Methanobrevibacter smithii ATCC 35061: one gene and its partner. The main gene of each other region encodes a partner of the protein of the gene in region 2 in a complex. Links are inferred from orthologs where the notes say so. Each region holds a gene or a part of one and is shown on either strand. Other genes may lie near its edges.

Evidence for each region.
Region 1: MSM_RS07470 (region 2) and rpsE share a complex: the UniProt entries of both Methanocaldococcus jannaschii proteins name them as parts of the 30S ribosomal subunit. The link is inferred for Methanobrevibacter smithii ATCC 35061 from one-to-one orthologs.

What each region holds. Positions count from the first base shown.
Region 1 is NC_009515.1:710,403-716,619, forward strand. The notes cover bases 1-2,757. They hold rpsE (30S ribosomal protein S5), read right to left. Parts: upstream 1,822-2,757; coding sequence 1,180-1,821; downstream 1-1,179. Other genes in these bases: secY (preprotein translocase subunit SecY), read right to left, coding at 1-223; MSM_RS03690 (uL15m family ribosomal protein), read right to left, coding at 261-698; MSM_RS03695 (50S ribosomal protein L30), read right to left, coding at 708-1,166; MSM_RS03705 (50S ribosomal protein L18), read right to left, coding at 1,824-2,405; MSM_RS03710 (50S ribosomal protein L19e), read right to left, coding at 2,417-2,757. Outside these bases: more of MSM_RS03710, read right to left, coding at 2,758-2,863; MSM_RS03715 (50S ribosomal protein L32e), read right to left, coding at 2,990-3,319; MSM_RS03720 (50S ribosomal protein L6), read right to left, coding at 3,335-3,871; MSM_RS03725 (30S ribosomal protein S8), read right to left, coding at 3,880-4,272; MSM_RS03730 (30S ribosomal protein S14), read right to left, coding at 4,285-4,428; MSM_RS03735 (50S ribosomal protein L5), read right to left, coding at 4,445-4,957; MSM_RS03740 (30S ribosomal protein S4e), read right to left, coding at 4,954-5,682; rplX (50S ribosomal protein L24), read right to left, coding at 5,684-6,037; MSM_RS03750 (50S ribosomal protein L14), read right to left, coding at 6,046-6,217. UniProt on the Methanocaldococcus jannaschii protein: With S4 and S12 plays an important role in translational accuracy.
Region 2 is NC_009515.1:1,503,377-1,519,077, reverse strand. The notes cover bases 6,796-9,588. They hold MSM_RS07470 (30S ribosomal protein S8e), read right to left. Parts: upstream 8,485-9,588; coding sequence 8,107-8,484; downstream 6,796-8,106. Other genes in these bases: MSM_RS07460 (ABC transporter permease), read right to left, coding at 9,108-9,588; MSM_RS07465 (hypothetical protein), read right to left, coding at 8,703-9,089; MSM_RS07475 (hypothetical protein), read left to right, coding at 7,489-7,992; MSM_RS07480 (energy-coupling factor ABC transporter permease), read left to right, coding at 6,876-7,496. In the rest of the region: MSM_RS07495 (FmdE family protein), read right to left, coding at 1-2,571; MSM_RS07490 (hypothetical protein), read right to left, coding at 3,022-3,507; MSM_RS07485 (FmdE family protein), read right to left, coding at 3,579-6,422; more of MSM_RS07460, read right to left, coding at 9,589-10,262; MSM_RS07455 (ABC transporter ATP-binding protein), read right to left, coding at 10,269-11,207; MSM_RS07450 (hypothetical protein), read right to left, coding at 11,380-11,727; MSM_RS07445 (DNA polymerase domain-containing protein), read left to right, coding at 11,950-12,633; MSM_RS07440 (TIGR02253 family HAD-type hydrolase), read left to right, coding at 12,672-13,373; MSM_RS07435 (exodeoxyribonuclease III), read right to left, coding at 13,368-14,141; pheS (phenylalanine--tRNA ligase subunit alpha), read right to left, coding at 14,142-15,686.

The DNA of each region.
Region 1 (6,217 bases), 800 kb from region 2 along the record:
TTAAAATTGAACCGAAACTTCCCGCCATAACTGCTCTTAACTGAGCAAACTGGTCCACTGCTGCAGAACTCAAACCATATAATGGTATTTCAGTTAATATAAAGTATAATACCAAAATAAGAGCAGTCCATTTAAGTTTTTCATTAAAATCTTCATGATGAACAGGAGATTTTACTTCTGGTAAAAACCTAAATAATGGCTCTAAAACTTTTAATGATGACATTTTATTCCTCTAATAAAAAAGAAAAGAAAAAAAGAAACTATAATTCGATAGCTTCTCCTCCCATTTCTTCAATTTTTTCAATAGCTGAAGCAGAAAATTGAGGTGCTGAAATAATGAAAGATTTAGTTATTTTACCTTTAGCTAAAACTTTATCATAACCTAATTCAGTAACATCAATAACAATGGAATCTCCATCTTTAGATGCTTTACCGCTTTCAATTAAATTATCAGCTTGTTCTTCCAAGTAACTTAAATTAACTGGATTTACTTTTTTAATCATTTTTTGAGGTCTTTTGAATCCATGTTTACCATAATGGTCTGGGTCAAATTTTGCAGTCCAAGTCCAATGTTGTTTGGAAGCTCCTGCATTACCTCTACCACCTTTGTTACCTGCACCTCTACGTTTTTTGGTACAGCCTCCACCGTTGGATCTAGAACCTCTGAGTTTATTAATTTTACGTTTTGATCTAATCATCTTATACACCTAAAGCATTCTTTCTGCAAGATCTTTAATATTTTCTCCCCTGTAACCTAAGGATCCTCCTTCTTTAACAGAAAGACGGATGTCTTCGTATCCTTTTCTTGGAGGGTGTAAACGGAATACAGGTTTAATATCTAAGTCCATTAATTTAACTTCGCCAGCAATTACAGCTTTAGCTAATTCATCAATATTTTTGTAATCGGAATTTTCAGCTACATATTCATCAGTAACTTTGTTGTTACCAGTGAATTTACCTCTTTTAGCAATAATTTCAGCTAAAAGATCTGCATCAATTTCACCCCAAGTGATGTAATCCTTAGCTTTTTGAAGCATACCGTTGTAACTTGGAGTATCTTCAACTAAAACTGCATGGCTAATTCTGTTAAGTCTTAACATGTCTAAAGTATCAGCGATGTTTTTAATAACACCAGTAGTTCCTCTAACTCTTATAACTAAAAACATATTTAATCACCGTCTAATATTTAACTCCCATTTTCTTAAGGTCAGCTTCACTAGCTTTAACAGCACTTAAAGTTTTTAAAGCATCGAATATAGCATTAGCAAAGTTTACAGTAGTTTGGGTTTGACCGAAAGATTGAGACCATACATCTTTAATACCAGCAAGATTTAAGATAGTTTTACCGACGTCTCCAACTACTAAACCTACTCCAGCAGGTGCAGGCATAAGGGAAACACTTACACTACTTGCTTTACCTTGTACTTTGAAAGGTACAGTGTGTTCTTTACCACAAACACAACCCCAATCTCCACAACCTCTTCTTACTTTAATAAGGTTGTATTTAGCATTGTCAACAGCTTTTCTGATAGCTGGACCTACCTCTTTAGCTTTTCCTTGACCTAATCCAACATAACCGTTTTTGTTACCTACAGCAACAATTACTCTGAAGTTAACTTTCCTACCAGATTTGTGCATTCTTTGAACTAAGTTAACATCCATTACTTCTTCTTCTAAATCTGGAACTAAAGCATCTACAATTTCTAATTCCATTATAGGAAGACCTTTTTCAAAGATTTCATCAATATCTGTAATGGTTCCTTCTTTAACTAATTTACCCATTTTAGTTTTAGGTTCCCATTCATCTATATTAAAACTCATAGTTATTCCTCTGCCTCATCGATATTCTTTTTGGTTTCTTCAAAGTTTTTAGGTAAATCTGCTGGTTGAAGACCTCTTTCTAAATACTTTGAGAATAATTTTGCAATTTCATCATCATCTAAAGACTCAGCATAGTTTGCTACATGTTCTCCATTAATACGGGATTCATCTGGTAAAACAGCTTCACCATAAGGGATATCTAAACCTGCATCTACAGCACCTTTAAGAGCTGCAAATACTTTAGATCCTTTAATAGCAGATTTTAAACCAATGTCTAAAATTGCAGAGTCAACACCTTTAGCTAATGCTCTTTTAGCACAAAGGTAACCAGTTAAATATACTGCAGAAGTATTACTTGCCCCACCTAAGTAACCGTAATTAGCTAATTGTTTACTTACTGCAGATGCTAAGGTAATATCTCCTTCAGGAGCATAATCAATAACTTGAACAGTTGCATGAGCATTAGAAAGTCTTACAACTAAACGAGATTTGTCATAATCGACTAATTTCATCCTAGCTGCGTAATCAGTTTTTCCTTCTCTTCTCCTTCTAAATGGTACTTTATAATTTGATCCTTGAGCCACGTTTATTCCTCCTATTTAATTAAATCATGGTCACGAGCATATGTTTTCATGTAAGATTTACTTCTGAAAGCACCACCCTTAGCCATTTTATATAATTTACGGTATGTAGTAGCATCAATTTCGTTTGCATCACGCATTTCTTTAAGGTCTTTTCTTAAAGCTCTAATTGTAGTCATCCATTCTTGTTTTTTAGGATTACGAGCTTTTTTAGCTCCTTTTACACTACCTCTACCTTTCCTTTTTCCTTTTTTCTTTTGTTCTGCTAATTTTTTAGACCTGTAGCTACTAATACCTTTTTGAGGTTTAGCTTTAATAGCTCCATTATTTATTAACTGCTTTACACCTTCCCTAGTAATTGCCATGGATACTTCTTCCATTCTTTCAGGATCAATCCATACACGATTGAGTCCTACTTTAAGTATACTAGCAGCTAATCTTTTTTGAGTTGTAAGATTCATATATATAATCCTCCATTTTCAGCATAGCTGATAAATTTAGATAAAAATCTAAATTCCCTTTAAATCAGAAAAATCAATTCAAAAAACCCGGAATTGATTCAACTTGAATAAATGTGAATATAATATTTATTTATTTAAAACTTTAATACCTAATTCTGATGCTTTTTCTAACATCAAGTCTTTTTTCCTTTTACCGATAGAAGCGCTTATTCTTGCAGCGTCAGTAGCTGGGTTTAAGTCTTCTAATTCCGCCATATTATGAACAAGAACATCATTATAACCTGAAGGATGTAAGTCCCTAACAGCTCTAGGAGTTCTATAACCGATAGCAGGCATATCAGGTTTTCCTGCTTCGTATCTTCTCATTTTACTGGTTTTACCCCTAGGACGTCTCCATTTGATTCCAAGTTTTTTATAACGAGCATATTCTTGTCTTTTAAATCTTTTATTAGCCATTTAATCACCAATTCCCTATTCTTTGCTAATTAAATATATTCCATCTTGGAATACTCTAGGATCTCTTCCTTTAATTTTAGTTGCTTGTTCCAAGTTAGCCATGGTTTGACCAACATGTTCCTTATTGATACCAGTAATTGTTACCTCATCACCTTTAACTACTACTTTAGCACTACCTACTACTTTAGCAGTTCTTGGATGTCTTTCCCCGAGGAAATTGTCAATTACTACAACGTCTTTGTTTACTTTCACAGTCATTGGAAAGTGAGCAAATACGATTTTCATATGATATTCAAAACCGTCAGTAACACCAGTAATCATATTACTAATGTGAGCTTTTGTGGTTCCAATCATTGCTTTATCTTTTTTTCTTGGGAATGAAGTTTCTAAAACAACATTGTTTTCAACTTCAGTAATATCCACGTTAGGATATGTAAATTTTCTGGAGTCTTCTCCATTAGGTCCTTTTACAGTGACCTCATTATTATTAATTATAACTTCAACGCCTTCAGGGATTTCAATTTCTTCCCTTATAGCTGCAGCTACTACCATTTTATCACCTAATACATGTAAGCCAACAAACGTCCGCCAATTCCTCTTTCTTTTGCCTCATAATGAGTCATAATTCCTTCAGGAGTTGTAACGATTAAAATACCAAAGTTTTTTGCTGGCAAATATCTTTTTTCAAATTTCTCAAATTCATCTTTTTTAACAGCGTGACGAGGTTTGATAACACCACACTTGTTAATGTTACCTTCTAATTCTACTTTGAATTGACCTGCTCTGTTATCATCAATATATTCAAAATTACCAATGTAATTTTCTTTTTGCATTGTGCTTAAAACTTCTCCAATTAATTTGGATGCAGGTGAAATAACACAAGAGTCTTTTACTTGTAATTCGTTATTTCTAATATTAGTTAAAGCATCAGCAAGTGGATCCATGAGACTCATATTAAAACACCTCTAATTATATTTTTTAAAACCTATTTTAGGAGCTATTTCCCTAAAACATTGTCTGCATAAGCTAAGACCGTACCTGCTAATCATAGCAGAGTGGTCTCCACAACGAGTACATTTTTTTGCAGCTTTTCCATATTTTCTTGGCAAAATATCACCTTAACATTTATTCAGTCACGTAATTGACATTAAAATTATCTTCCATGTATTTCATAGTTTCTTCTTTAGAAATTCTATGTTTTGCTGGAACTTTCTTTTGTTGGATTCTTCTTTTAGCAATCCTGTAACCTGGTTTTTCAAAAGTAACAGATACATTCATACCAAAAATACCAATATCAGGATTATATTTCATACCTGGAATATCAATATGTTCTTTAATACCGAAGGAAAGATTTCCTTGAGCATCAAATTGAGTAGGTTTGATATTTTTATTAATTCCTTCTAAAACCATTTCAATAGCTTTATCAGCTTTTTCCCCACGTAAAGTTAATTTACATGCGATTGGTTGACGTTTTCTAATACCAAATTCAGGGTTGGTAACTTTAGAAAATGTTTTAACTGGAGTTTGATCGAACATTTGTTCTAAAAGGGTAATAGCACGGGATAATTTTTCACCTGCTTCACCGACACCAATGCTGACAGTAGCTTTAGAAATTTGTACTTCGTTCATTGGGTTCATTTATTAACCTCCAATAAAGATATTGCTGGTGCATCTTCACCAACTACAAATGCATAATCTTTTAAAGTTAAAAATTCATCTTTAGCACTATTTTCAATAATAATAGTGTTCGGATTAGAAGATTCGTTTACAATAATTTCAGAAACTGTACCTAATTCACCAGTGTGTTTACCACCAGTAATGAGTACACAAGCACCTTCTTTTAATTCGAAAACTTCATTGATTTCGTGATCAGGTACTTTTAAGTCAATAACATCTCCTACATTGTAATCATTTTCATCAATAATTACGTTTTTACCATCATGAAGGTTTACTTGGATTTTTCCACCTTTAATAGTAGATTTATTAACTATTTTACATAATTTAGAATCGTTTTCTTCAATTTTATTTAATTGTAATCTTCCTTTTTTATCTAAAAGCACTCTATAAACTTCACCAGTTTTTGGGATTTCAATAATATCCATGAAACCAACTGGGAATTTATAATCTTTAATTACTCTTCCATCTACAAGAACATTACCTGAGTTGATGATTCTTTTAGCTTCCCTAGAATTATCAGCTAATTTTAAAATATCTCTAATAACTAAAGTTAAAGATAAAGAATTCTCAATAGAATGTGAACCTGCTGAAGGTTTGACAGTCCAGGTATCTTCTTTAGGATGAATAGGCCAAGTTTTTGGTGCTTTGTATGTTTTTAAATGTTTTCTAGATCCCATTTTAGCCATTTTAATTGTCTCCTGTTACATTTTTAATTCTTCTATCGTCATCCATATCTGCATCAATAATCATTACGTTAGATGGATCTACTGGAAGGAAAACTGCAGTTCCGTCAGGTTTTGATAAAGTTACTTCTTCAATAGTTATTTTGTATGAACCATAGTCCACACCTAAAACTGCACCTTCATGTCCTTTAAAATCTCCACGGAGAACTTGAACTTTGTCTCCTTTCCTAATAGGTAAAGACCTTTTACCAATATCTGCTCTTAAGTCTTTACTTAAAGTAGCGCTCATGTGTTTTCCACGTGCATGAGCAGGAGCATTGTAAAGAGCTTTTCTTTGTTTTCTTGGTTGTTTTGACATTTTTTCACCTATACTAAAATACTTGCTGCACTACCTACACTAGGCCATCTGTCAGCTGCTTCTTTAGCAACAGGACCTCTTACTTCAGATCCTTTTAAGATTCCTTCCGGAGTGATGATAACTGCTGCATTATCTTCAAATTTAACACGAAGTCCGTCAGCACGCATGTATTCCTTTTTT
Region 2 (15,701 bases):
AGCTGATGAATGAGAATTTTCATTAGCATTTGAATCTGAATTGGAATTGGTGTTAGTGTTAGAATTAGAGTTACTTTCTGAGTTGTTTTTCATTGAGTTTAATAAATCTTCTTTAGATACACTAGGAAGGCCCTTAAGATAAGATAATGCATTAAGGTCTTTAGAACCTGAAGTCAATTCCAAATACTGTTCATAAGTAATCCATTTTTCTTCGTTAGATTCAACTGTAGGTTTAGAAATAACCAACGAATTATCTTTTTTAGCATAAATATCAAGATATGTCTGAATTTGAACATGTCTGTTTGCATCTTGAGTATTTACAGCAACTTTTTTAAGTTTGGCAGAAGTATAAGTAATAATAACTGCTCTGCCTATATTTAAATTACTGTCCCAAACAATAAGAACTCCTTCATCTTTTGCACCGTCTGCATAAGTGGAATCAGTTTCATTACCAGGTAATTTTTGTAGGAAATAATCACCCATACCTGGAGAAATACCTAACAAATAAATTAAACTGTCGTCTTTACAGTAAATACTTGAACCTATATATTTATAAGATTCATTTTCACCTAACGGGAAATTTTCCTGAATAAAATCAGTTATAAAGAAACCTGGCTGTACACCTGGACATGCATGACTGTGGAATAGGAAAGACAGCAATTGATCAAATTCCGGATGAGACATCCAAACATTTCCAATACTTTGTACACCAAAGAAACTTTCATCAATTGCAAATTTTGAAGACAAAGCTTTAACAGTTGCAGAATTGTTAATTGAATTTATACCAACATCTGCCACATTGCTGCCGTTAAATTCGCCAACAAAGAAAGTTCCGTCAGGATTATATTTGATAAATACAGTATCTAAAATATCAGAATCAGGTGAACGCAAAACATAAGCAAACCATAACGGTTTGTATGCCGGAGTATGTATTGGCAATAAAGTAGCACTGGTTAAAGTAGCACCTAAAACCTTATTAATACCATTTCTAGCTAAAACAGTATCAGAAGATCCCAAATAAACATAACCTGCAGAAGTCAATACAGAAAGATCCACCATGTCTTTAGTAATATCAATTCCTTTTTGATTTTTAAAAATTGAAATAGCTAAATTTGTAGCATCAACACCAATTTGTTCTATTTGCTTATCAGACAAGCTAATATCCAAACCACTTGCGCTATTACGGGTAGCTTTAGGTAAATTTAAATAAAGAATATAATCCAAATCTAAACCGCGAGCTTCAACAGTTTTACCGTCACCAATAAGTTCAAAATACTGAGCTCTGGTTAAGTTATCGAATTCATAAATAATATCTGCCATTTTTTCAGGATTATTTTTAATATTTTTAACCCACCAGGTATTGTATTTCAGCTCTTCCAAACTTCCGCTTTTCGGATTAATACCTGTTTCTTTTTCAAAAAGGGCAGTGATTTTACTTTTATTATATTCCATAATAATTAAAGTTCCGCTTGAAGCACCCCATCTGATAAATCCAATCATATTTTCAGACACTCCAGTAGAAGTGGTGTTAAATCCAATATATCCATTTAATCTCATATTGATTCCAACATCCCCTATTTTACCAGGTGTTGCATCTAAAAAGTATATAACTGCATCGTCGTCAGATCCTCCAGGAACTCCTAAAATATCATAGTAATCAGAAGCCCCGACAGGAGAATAATATTTTAATAAAGCCTGTACAATACTGTATCCTCCAAGAGTACCTTCACAGACATGTCCGTGGAATGCAGCTTCCTGAAGAATAATATTTGATGCACCTGCAACCCATGCGTTAGTTAAACTAGCAAAAGCCCATGCATTTTCACCGGAAAGTGAATTGAAGTAATTGTTCCATTGAACTCTAGTCATGTTTTCAGAAATAGTTCCGACATATACAGGAGTTTTAGAAGCCTTTTCATAAATTACTGCTTTTAATTCGTTTCCTCTTTTAACAATAAATGCAAAATCAATATTGTCAACTGCAGTCTGACGTAACATTAAAACATTATTATACGGAATAGACTGCCCATATTTATACTGATAATTATAAATAGCTTCTACAGCATCTTCACTTGTCCTGCTATTATATTTAGGAACACCTGCAGATGTTATAACAAGAATATCATCAGCAGTTTTAAAATCCAATATCTTATCTGCATCGGCAGTTACATCATAACCAAGTTTATATGCATCACTTGCCTTTAAATTAAAAATAATAGAATCACTAAGAATGATTTGACTTTGAGAAACATAACCTGCAGTCATAGCAGTTATATTATATTCCTTAGAAAAAGTATCATTAAATGTGAGAACATAACTGTTTGAGTTAATCAGCTCTTTATTATATTCAATTTTATCTTCACCTGAGTAAATATAAAAATCAGGCATAACCTTAGCATTATCGCCTGTATACTCATAATTAACTTCAACATTGACTGATTTAACTGGTGTTACGGTATCAACATTTGTATTATTAACCTCTTCTGCACAAACATTACCGGCCATTAAAGCAATTAATGTCACAGCCAACACTATAAACACGAATCGCTTCCCAATATCTTTGACAACCATTAAATTCAACCTCCTTTTAATTAATAAAACACGTATCCATAATAAATGAATACTATATCATTATAAAAAGTAATACATATATAAACATAATTATTACGAATTTTGAGAAAAAACTAAAAATATTATTACTTTCTAAAAAATAATTTTAAAAATAATCTACACAAAATAGCTGAATATCAATATTAAACTATTTAAAAACAGCAAATTAATTTTAAATAGATATCAATAAAGCAATATTTTAAAAAATTACTTAAAACAAAGGCAATTTAATTAATACGCCATTTAGTTAAAATATTTTAAAAGTATTACATTTCAATAAAAAGTAATAAAAAAAATCAGTTTTGACAAATGTAGAAAAAAAAGAAATAAAAAAATGATTTTTAAGAATCCATTCAATTATTTTAAATAATATCAAACATCCAAACAATATAATTATTTTATAATCTCATTTCATTTAGAAAATATCTTCATTAAAATTATTGAACCGAACAAACCTGCTAAAAAAACCACTATGTAAATAAAAATATTAGATGTGCTGAATAAAGGATTAGTTTCTTCAACTACCTCCTCTGCAGTACTGTTATCTGTTGTATTTGAATTATTAACCTCATCAACATTCATATCTCCAGAATCAGACACATCATTCTGTGAATCAACACCAGATCCTGCAGATTTCCCGCCAGTAGAACTATGTGTTTTTTCAGCTACTCCCTGAGAACTTTTAGATTGGTAAGTGTGAGAAGCAGAAGAACCACCTGAAGAATGTGACTGTTGATATGAACCTGAATGTGAAGGAGCTGACTGGGGAGAATCTGAAGATGAAGAAACCTCTTCAATATACTCATGTCCATGTCCAGGATGTGCAGCTACTCCACCTACACAAACAAATATTAGAGAAATTATTGAGATTAACAATAATATATTTTTAAAATTCATTTAAATCAAAAAAAATATTAAAAGAATTGCATACTAAAAAATTAATATGCAATCCATAAATACAAAAATTCCTATTTTCTATGTTTCATATAACCTACACCAACTAATATTCCGACAATTAATATGACAATTACTACATATGGCATATAATCTGGATTAATGGATTTAGCTGGAGATTTTTTAGAAACTTCGTAAGATTTACCATCATCAGAACCTAAATCAGCACTGCTTGAATCTAATGCATTATTTGAATCACCAACATTAGAATTGCTGCTTTGTGGCATGTTACGATTATTAGAAACACCTGCACTGCTTGCTGATGAATGAGAGTTTTCATTAACATTAGAGTTGGAATTAGAGTTAGTATTAGTGTTAGTATTAGTATTAGTGTTTGAATTGTTATTCTTTTCTAATTGTTTTAACAAATCTTCTTTAGTTACTGAACCGTCAAGACTCTTAATATAATCCATAGTGTTTAATTCACCAGATCCTGACTTTAATAAATTAAATTGCTCAGCAGTAATCCATTTTTCCTCACTGGTTTTAACAACAAAATTTTCTAAAACATTTGGATTATTGATTCCCTTATATAAATCAATGAATGCTTGAATTTGAGCAGCACGTTTTGCTTCAGAAGTAGCATACATACTAGTATCTATTGTAGGCCATTTAAATGAAACAATAACAACACGACCAATATTTAAGTTATTATCCCAAATAACTAAAGCACCTTCATCAGTAGCCCCATCTACATATGTAGAAGTTACATCAGAATCAGGTAATTTCTGAACAAAATAAGTTCCCATACCTGGAGATACACCTAACAGATAAGTCAAACTGTCATCTTTACAATAAGTACTAGATGCAATGTAATTATATGATTCATTTTCACCTAACGGATGATTCTGTTGAATATAATCAGTTATGAAAAATCCAGGTTGTACACCAGGACAAACATGATTATGGTATAAAAAAGCCATTATTTGATCAAAATTAGGATTTGATTTCCATGCATTTGCAATAGATTGAATACTATTCCAATTTTGGTCAGGCATAAAAGTTTTTTGAATTGCTTTTACTTTTGCAGAACTGTTTAAAGTTTCAATTCCAATATCAACAACATTACTTCCATTTAATTCACCGACAAACCATGTTCCATCAGGATTATACCTTAAATAAACTGAGTATAAAACATCAGAATTAGGATTACGCAATATAAATGTAAACCATAACGGTTTCCATAATGCCTGGTGATATTGTAACAAGTTTTTACTGTATAAAGTTGCACCAGCAATTTCATAAAGTCCGTCACGTACTGCAACAGTTTCTTTACCATTTAAATAAACATAACCTGCAGAAGTAAATATACCTAAATCCACATTATCTTTACCTAAATTAATATTTAATTCATCTTTAAAAATAGCGCTAGCTTTATTATATGCTTCAAAACCAATATTTTTCATTTCTTCATCGGATAATGAACCAGATTCACCAGAAGGAACAGTTCTTGTTGCTTTTGGTAAATTTAATGATAAAATATATTTTAAATCTAAACCGTGAGATTCAACAGGTGCAATTGATACATTACCATGAACAACACTTTTTGCAGTTCCCATCAAATAATAGTATTGTTCTTCAGTTAAATTAGTAAATTCATATAAAAATGTTGCTAATTCTTCAGGATTTTTATTAATTTTATTAATCCACCAGGTACAATATTTTAATTCTTCTAAGCTTCCAGCATCAGCATTAATACCAGTTTCAGCTTTAAAATCAGCTTTTATCTTCTTGGAATCAAAACTCATTATAATTAAATCACCAGATAATGATTTTGCATCCCATCTAATAAAACCTAACATATTTTCAGTAGCACCAGTTGCAGTGGTGTCAATTCCAACATATGAAGTTTTACCAATTGTAGCATCTAAGAAAAAGAGTACTGCATCATCATCAGAGCCTCCAGGAACTCCTAATACTTTGTAGGAAGTAACATCAGCTGGAGATCCTCCGCCAGTTAAAGTTTCTTGAACTGGAGGGTAATATTTTATTAAAGCTTTAACAATACTATAACCACCAAGTGTACCTTCACAAATATGCCCGTGGAATGCTGCTTCCTGAAGTACTTCTCTAGAAACACCTGCAACCCATCCATTAGCTAAACTTGCAAAAGACCAAGCATTTTGGCCATGAATAGACCTGATATAGTTGTTCCATTGTTCTCTAGTCATGTTTTCAGAAATTGTACCTAAGTAAGAATAAGATCTTGAACCGTTTTCATAAATTACTGCTTTTAATTCATTTCCTTTTTTAACAATAAAAGCAAAATCAATTGGATTAACAGCAGTGTCACGTAACATTAAAACATTTGAATATTTAATTTTAGTTCCGTAGTTTAAAATAGCTTCAAGTGCATCTTCAGTTGATTTACCATTTAACTTGGTAACTCCTGCTGTTGTTACAACAAGAATATCATCAGCAGTTTTAAAGTCCAATAATCTGTCTGCATCAGCAGTTACATCACGACCAAGTTTATATGCATCACTAGCTTTTAAATTAAAAGTAATGGAATCACTGATAATCTGACTTTGAGAGATATACCCTGCAGTCAAAGCAGTTATATTATACCCATTAGAAGAATTATCCTTAAATGTAAGAACAAATCTGTTTGAGCTAACCAACTCCTTGTTATATTCTATTTTATCTTCACCTGAATAAATATAAAAATCAGGAATTACATTATTATTATCGTTTGCGTATTCGTAATTAACATCTACATTAATTGATTTAGTTGGTGTTATTGTATCAACATTTGTACCATTAACATCTTCTGCACAAACATTACCCATCATTAAAGCAATTAATGTCACGACCAATAATATAAACACGAATCGCTTCCCGTTATTTTTAACAACCATTAAATCAAACCTCCTTTTTAATTAATTAAACTCGTATTCACGAAAGATGAATACGATTCTAATATAAAAAGTAATACCCATATAAATATGATTATTACAAATTATGGAAAAAAAGCAAAAATATTATTACTTTTTTTTTAAAAAAAAATGAAACACCCTTCATAGAAAGCACCAATACCAATACCAAGTTATCCTGTATCACCAAATCAGTCTCAAAGACCTACAAACAGAACAATGTTTATAATATTCGTTAAACCTATGGCAATTTAATTAATATATCATTTAATCAAAAGTAATACTTATTATATTGACAAAGTACCAATTAACGACATACAATTAGTAAAAATGTTTAAAAAGTAATACTTTTCAATGAAAAATATAAAAAAAGTAATAAAAAGACTTAAATACATATTATATTTAAATATATAAGAATATAAATGAAAAAGTGATATAATGCATATACCCGATGGAATAATAACTATAGACCAGGCACTTATCTACTGGATTTTAACAATATTAATTATGGCAATATGTTTCTATAAACTTCAAAAAGACAGTCAAAAAGACAAGAAAATTGTTTCAATGGCTATTTTTAGTGTATTTACAGTAATCATTACATCACTGTCTATTCCTTCACCCCTAGGTGTTCCGATTCATTTCTTTTTAATTCCATTAATTGCAATTATATTAGGGCCATATTCTTCAAGTATAGTTGCATTTATAAGTTTAATTATACAGGCATTAGCATTGAATATGGGTGGACTAACTTCTCTTGGAGCTAATTTTATAGTAATAGGATTTATAATATCCATAACAGCATACTTCTTCTACACTTTATTCAAAGACTTAAATGAAAAGTTTGCAATATTTGGAGGAACAGTAATTGGAATTATATTCGCAACACTTGGACAAATAATTATATTATTAATATCTGGAACTATGAGTTTAAACGCATTACTTGCAACATTGCTCCCATTTTATTTATTTATATCAATAATTGAAGGAGCTGCAAATGTGGTTATTATAAGTGCAATTAAAACTATGAAACCTGAAATAATGGAGATTAATGAGTGATACTATGAATAAAAAATATTTAATTATAATTTTATTAATACCTTTAATCATGTCTGCTGTATACGGACATGGAGTTGATGTAACTGCTGATACAATGGTTATCGCAGATGAAACAAACGGACAGTTAGCTAAAGACATAGCTGATTCAAACGGAATGAATATCAGTGTTTATAAATTTACTTCACAGGCTGATGTGGAACATATTTTAGAACACAGTGTAAACAACACAAACAAACGCATACTAATGATAGCTTATCAGGACAGCGGAAATGAATTTTTAAAGAAACATTCAGAAGTATCTGATAGGGTTATTGTAGTTGACGACGTTAACAATGATACAATAGAAGACGGATTAAATAAAATAATGAATGCACCAACACAAAATGAAGAGTCTCAAAGTTCATTTGCTGTGCCGTTATTCATTGGATTAATAATAGGTATTCTTATTGGTGCACCAATTGGAGTGCTTTTAATGAAAAGAAAAAATAAGGAATAAAAATTCCTTTAACTCCTTTTTTTAAAAAATAAAGTATAACTTAAAAAAGTCAATATATAAAAAGCTAATTTTCTAATTTTAATAAAAAAAGTAAATTTAAATAAAATAAATTATTTAAATTAAAATTCCGTTAAGTACTCCATCCTGACCAGGTCTGGAGGTTACTTTTGCATTACCTTCAGGAGTTTCTACAATAGCACCTTTGGTAATGATGTTCCTTCTTACGTAGTTTGGGTTTGCAGAGTTTTCAATTACACCTAAAACATCTACAACTTGGGATTTACCAGTAGCAGGATCAGTTAAATTCATTTTATTAGCAGTAGCTAATCTGAGTTTTTCGTTTCCGCCACGGGTTCTGATTTTTTTCAATCTTTTTTCATCTACTCTAGTTTCAGCTGGGTCTCTACCTAATTCAGCTTTCCTTTTTCCACGGTTTGCAACATTCCTTGCACCGGATGGTAATCTAGTTGATTTTCCTTGAGAAATTGCCATTATTTCACCTAATAAATATAATTAAATAATAATCGCGTCATTAAGCCTCTTTCATTTAAACTGTTGTGACAAGAAGATAAATAACAATTTAAATCTTGAGAGCAATAAAGAGTCTTAAAGAATAATGATAATAAAATATTACTCTTTCATTATATATAAATGTTTTATTTGCCTTCCAAAATAAGAAAAAATAAAATTTCATTTAAAAAAGAAAATAGCTAGTAATCACAAACTGAAATATTTTGTGAAGTACTAGATCCCTTATAATTACCGTCACCCGAAAAAACACAATCAAATGAATAGACTCCTGGAGTAACACGCATTCCAAAGGTATTTTCTCCGCAGCTATCAGTTGTAACATTGAAAGAGTTTTTTTCGCCTAATGCATCAGTTACAGTAATTTCAACAGATTTGTTGTCAATTGGTCTGTTATAAGCATCACTTAACCTTAAAGTGAATGAATCACCATTATGTAAATTAGAATCACTTATAATTTTCAGATTAGTTTTTTCCTGAGAATATTCCAGCGCATAAATTGAAACAATAGCTAAAGCAACTAATGCACATATAATAATACAAACATAAGATATATTCTCTTTATTCATAACAAACCAAACCTTAAATTAGCTTTCACGTGAAATTTTTCTATTGAACAATAGAACACTTATAGCTAATAATATAATTCCCATTATTAATATAATTATTAGGTTCATGAATATTGCATCCAGACCCTGACCATAAGTTAAAACCTGACGAATGGCAGTAATTGCTTGATTCCAAGGTAAAATCTCATAAATTTGTATTTGCTGATTATTTATAGTAGCTATAACACAGTCAGGTAATGGGATAAATGCTCCTGCTATAAAACTTAATGGAACAGCAACAATTGGAGAAATACTTGAAGCCTGTTTTGCATTTTTTGAAAAAGCCACAATTATCAAAGCAACAGCCACTGAAGAAAATGTGGTTACAATACCTACAATACATGCCAGAACCAATGTGTAAATTCCTCCTTCCCATTTAAATCCAACTAAAACAGCTACTAAAAGCATTATGATTACCTGAATGACACCGACAAAAGACCAGGAAATTAAATTTCCAACTACATAATCAATTGTTTTCATTTTAGAAAGTTTTAAACGTTTAATCATTCCGCTTTCTTCTTCACTGGCTACATTGGAAGCAACTACAGTTATAGTCATAAGAATAGCAAATACAATCAGCCCCGGAGCATATATATCAAACAGAGATGATGAAGAAATATCCAGATCATCATATTTCAAGTCTATTTCCGGAATTGTCTGTCCTGAAACTTCCTTTATGATTTCTTTAGAAAATTCAGAAAGAATTCCTGCAATAACACTGCTTGCAATACCATAATCTGTATCAATTGCATTTCCTTTAACTGTAACTTCACCTAAACTGGACTGATTTTTACCCATATCACTGGTAAAATCCTGAGGAATAATCAGAACTGTAGAAACAGAGCCGTTTTTCAGCATTTCCTGGGCTTTAGTTTCATCATCAATCTTATGAACTGTAAATAATTTTTCATCCTCACTGGAATTAAAGTCTTCAATTATGCTAACTAGCTGATTGGACACATCCCCATCATCATGATTTACAATAGCTATATCTATATCACTTTCCACATTATCTCCGAAACCAATACCGAATATTAGCATGAATACTGCAGGAAACAGCAACAGGAAGAAGAGGTTTTTCTTATCTCTGATTAACTGTTTAAAATTTAACTGGACAATATCAAATATTTTCATTTTAACTCACTCTCTTAATTGTCTTCCTGTCAGCTCAATAAACACGTCTTCCAAAGTATTCTGACGTATGCTGATATCAGCTATTTTGGAACCTTTGCTTTCAACAAGATGAATTATATCAGGCAGTTTTTTAACTGCATCCAGCAAAACAAGAATTATTTTTTCATCAGATTCAAAGATATTGTTTAAATCACCAATGGTTTTAAGTTCACTGATAATCCCCTCATTGTCTTTATGATTATCCAGCTCAAGCTGAACAGTATCTCCGTTACCGATTATCTGCTTTAATTTCTTTGGAGTGTCTAATTTTAATAACTTGCCATGATCAATAATAGCTACCCTGTCACTTAACATATCTGCCTCATCCATCAGATGCGTGGTTAAAATAACAGTATGACCCAGTTCCTTCTGATGAAGGATATAATCCCACAGCAGTCTTCTAGACTGCGGATCCAAACCTTCTGAAGGCTCATCTAAAACAACGATAGAGGGATTGTGAATGGTAGCCATAGCTATATTCATCCTGCGTTTCATCCCTCCGGATAAAGAGGATATCAGCTCATCCTTTTTATCAGTCAAGTGTAATTTTTCAAGAATTTTTAATATCCTTTCTTTTAAAAGCTTTTTTGGAATATCATACATTTTTCCTATCATATACAAGTTTTCAAAACAGGTGAGATTGTTCCACAGCACAACATCCTGGGGACAAATTCCTATTTCCTTTTCATCAAGATATGAGGAGTCCTTTCCATTGAATAATATATTTCCACTTGTCGGTTTTAATAATCCGACCATCATATTAATAGAAGTACTTTTTCCAGCACCGTTCGGACCTAAAAATCCAAATATCTCACCTTTTTTAATTTCCAAAGACAGATTATTTACAACTGCAACATCATCATATTTTTTAACAACATTCCGCAGTTCAATTAAAGTTTCAGACATTATTTTAACCTTATCCTATAATTTGACCATGTGTTAACTGATACTCTGAGTATAATCAGTTAAAAACAAAGTCAAAAAATATAATTTTTTTATTCGTTTTCCCATTTAATGATATATCAAAAATAAATTATAAATATATGGGATAATTAAAAAAGGAAAGAATATTTCCTTTTTAATAATCAGTGTCTAAAAGAAAATTAAGGTCAGGAATTCCGCAGTTATTCTCAAATTTGTTATTATAAATTTTTACACCATTTACAAAAATATCAAAATATATTGAACAATCATCACAGCCAAGCCCGATTTTAATATCAGATTCTTCCAAAATTTCTTTTTTAACATTTAAAATATCAGATGCCCTATCTATAAAAACAGATACAGGACATCCATTTTTATCAATATTTATAAAAATTCCTTCATTCATTGCATAATTTGCAAAATAACCATTTTTACCGTCTATTTTTCCACAGAAAATATCATTTATTTCATCATAGCTAGAAATTAATCTTTGAGTTTTCATGACATATCACCTCACATATTGTTATAATCTTATAAAATAAATAATTAACCAATAAGAGCATTTGAAAAGAAATTATAAGTATTTTTCAATTAAATAGTTAATTTTTAAAGCAATATTTCTAAAATAAACAGTATTAACCCGATTAAATATTTCAAAACAATAACAATTTAAATTATCAAAGCAATAATAATAAATAACTAAAATAAAATTGGTGTAAAAAAATTGCCAAAAGAAACAAAAGAACAACTGGAATTAGAAGCTGAAATTAAAAATCAGGCTCAAAAATTCATAACCGACCTTAATGCAACACTTCCAGAAGTTATGGAACTGGAATATGAAGGATTCTACAGAAGAGGCTTTTTTGTAAGTAAAAAAAGATATGCAGTTATTGAAGATGGTGAAATCATAGCAAAAGGTCTGGAATTAGTCAGAAGAGACTGGGCACCAATCGTTAAACAAACACAAAAAGACGTCCTAAAGGACATCCTAAAAGAAGGAAACACAACCAAAGCAATAAATACAGTTAAAAAAGTTTTAAAAAGGCTAAAAACTGGAAAAATTGAAGGAAAGGAATTGATAATCCACACACAAATCACAAAACCATTAAGCGAATACAAACAAATCGGACCACATGTGGTTGCAGCTAAAAAAATGGAAGAACACGGAATTAAAATAACTAAAGGAACAATTATCCAATATGTGATTGTAAAAGGAAAAGGTTCCATCAGCCAGAGAGCAGTTCCTTATGACTACAGTGAAGGAGCAGAATATGATAGAGATTACTATATAAACAATCAGATGATTCCGGCTATTGGAAGAATAATGTATTCCTTAGGCTACACAAAACAGGATTTGGAAGACTTAGCCCAAGGAGAAAAACAAACAAGTTTAGATGCATTTTTCTAATAAAACTTTAAATAAGACTAAAATAATATGTAGATATAATGATGCGTAATAACCCTAATGATGACCGTGTTGTATTTTTTGATGTAGACGATACTTTACTTGACACATCAACATTTGCAGAAACTGCAAGAAAAGCAGCTATTGAATTAATGGTAGACAATGGATTGCCTTTAGACAAAGATGAAGCATATGGTGTTTTAAAAACCATCATAAGACAGAAAGGATCAAATTATGGTAAACACTTTAATATTTTAACAGAAGTGGTTTTAGGCCATGAAGACCCTATGCTTGTTGCGTTAGGTATGATAACATACCACAATGTTAAAATAGCTCTTTTAAGACCATTTGCTGAAACTATTGATACATTAATCTATCTTAAAAGTCAGGGATATCGTTTAGGTGTTATTTCCAACGGAATTACAATTAAACAATGGGAAAAATTAGTAAGACTCAATGTATACTCATTTTTTGATGAAGTAATAACATCTGAAGAAGTGGGAGCAAAAAAACCGGATAAATTAATCTACGATGTAGCTTTAAGAAAAATGAATGGTGATCCCGAAAAATCAATAATGATTGGAAATAAATTTAAAGAAGATGCACTTGGAGCAGTAAATGCCGGAATGAGTGCAATACTTGTTAATTCCGATGTTACAGAAGAAGACAGAGCATACATCAGAAAAGAGCAATTGGATATCACCATTATTGAAAATATTGGTGATGTAAATACAATATTATAAATCCAGTTCCAAAGTAACCGGACAATGATCAGAACCAAAAACATCATTTTTTATGGTTGCTGATTTTACTTTATTTTTAAATTCTTCATTTACAAAGAAATAATCCAGTCTCCAGCCGGCATTACGGTCTCTTGCACGGGTTCTGTAACTCCACCAGGTAAAATTATCTCCAGAATCATCAAACATTCTAAAAGTATCAACAAAACCACTAGCCAGTAAATCATCTAACCATTCACGTTCTTCAATAAGATAACCTGACTTGCCTTCACAATTTGCCGGATTGTAAACATCAATAGGATTATGAGCTATATTGACATCACCTGTAATGATTAAATTCTGACCCTGATTTTTCAAATCTTCAAGCAAATCAAGCAAAGCATTACAGAAGTCTATTTTATAATCCAACCTTTTAGCATTCATTCCACTATTTGGGAAATAAATATTGAAAAGAGTGAAATCACTATATTCAAGTCTGAGTACACGACCTTCCCTGTCCAGTGCTTCAACTCCCAAACCCCTAACAACATTTTCAGGTTTGATTTTAGAAAAAGTGCCGACACCGCTGTATCCTTTCTTTTCGGCTTCATTAAAATAAGAGTTAAATCCTGCGACATCAGTTAATTTTTCAGGTATTGAATCTTCAGTAGCTCTAACTTCCTGAAAATTAATAATATCTGCATTAGTACTGTTGAACCAATCCCAAAACTCCGGCTTTTTACTGGCTGCCCTAATACCATTTACATTCCAGGAAACGAGCTTAACTGACATTTATAATCTAACTCCATTTGTTGTAGGCAATTCACGAAGCCATTTGATATCACTTTTGTAAAGCATACGGATATCAGAAATATCGTATCTAATCATAGCTAATCTTTCAATACCTAAACCAAAAGCAAGAACAGGAACATCTACACCTAAAGGTTTAAGAACTTCAGGCCTGAACATTCCAGAACCTCCAAGTTCAATCCAGCTTTCTTTATCTTCCAGATAAACTTCACATTCAGTAGATAAATAAGTGTATGGGAAATAAGCCGGCCTAAATCTAACTTCAAAACCTAATTTTTTATAAAATTCTTTTAAAAAGCCCATTAAGTTTTGATAGTTAACACCTTCACCGCCAACAAGTCCTTCCACCTGATGGAACTCAGGCAAATGTTTATAAGTAATAGTTTCTCTTCTAAATACTCTGCCTACAGAAAACATTTTAAACGGAGCTTCATGCTCATATAAATATCTTGTTGAGATTCCTGTTGTATGTGTTCTTAAAACTGTTTGTTTTGCAACATCTTCATCCCATTCATATTGCCATCCTGTAGAACCTGTGTCCCCACCAGTATTATGAACTTCAGCAGTTTCATCAACTAATTTCTGGTCAGGCAAATCACAGGTTAAAGGATTTTTAACATAAAAAGTATCCTGCATTTCACGGGCTGCATGATCTTGAGGCTGGAACAATGAATCAAAGTTCCAGAATGCAGAAGCTACAATAGAACCATTTTCTTCACTGAACCCCATGTTTAAAAAGATTTCTCTGATTTCATCAATGATTTCCCTTAAAGGATGTTTTTTACCAGGGAAAACTTTTGGAGCTTCAGCATTAATATCATAAGGACGGTATTCTAAATTTTTCCATTCTCCATCTTTTAATTGTTGGTGTGTTAATTGAGTAGCTTGTTTTTGAATAGTGAAACCTTCTTTTAATATAGCTTCACCTTTATCTAATATTTTAAAAGAGTGTGAGGTGTTCTTTTTAATATTTAAAATATTTTTCCTGTCATTAAGTTTTTTAAATCCGTCTAACAATTCAGGAGGCAAATTGCTTTTAATGGAATTTTTAGCTTCCTGCAAATGTTTTAATAACTTTTCATCAGTTCCTAAGATTTTAAAAGATTCCTGACCATGTTCAGTAATAGTTACAATACCTTTATTGATTTTAGCCCAGTTTTTACGAACCAGCCAACCAATAGCTATGTTGGTTTCTTTTTTATCAATATCGGCATCTTTAGCTAAATCTCCCATGTTCATTTCTTTTTTGGAAGATAAAACTCTTAGGATTTTACGTTCTGGAAGTCCCCCGTCTGCATATTCACTTCCATTATCAGTTAATGAAATAATTTCTTCAACATCCTTATCCACTTCAATAATATCCTTAGAAGCAAGGGAACCTGCTGCACTCATAACAGATTTAATATCCATTTGTGTATTTTTAGCTATTTCCTCAGGAGTTGCATCAGGATTAGTTTCCAATTCTTTTAAAAGTTTTTTCTCATAAATATGTAATTCACTAATGGTTTTTTTAATATCCCCACTCATTTAAACACCTTAAAT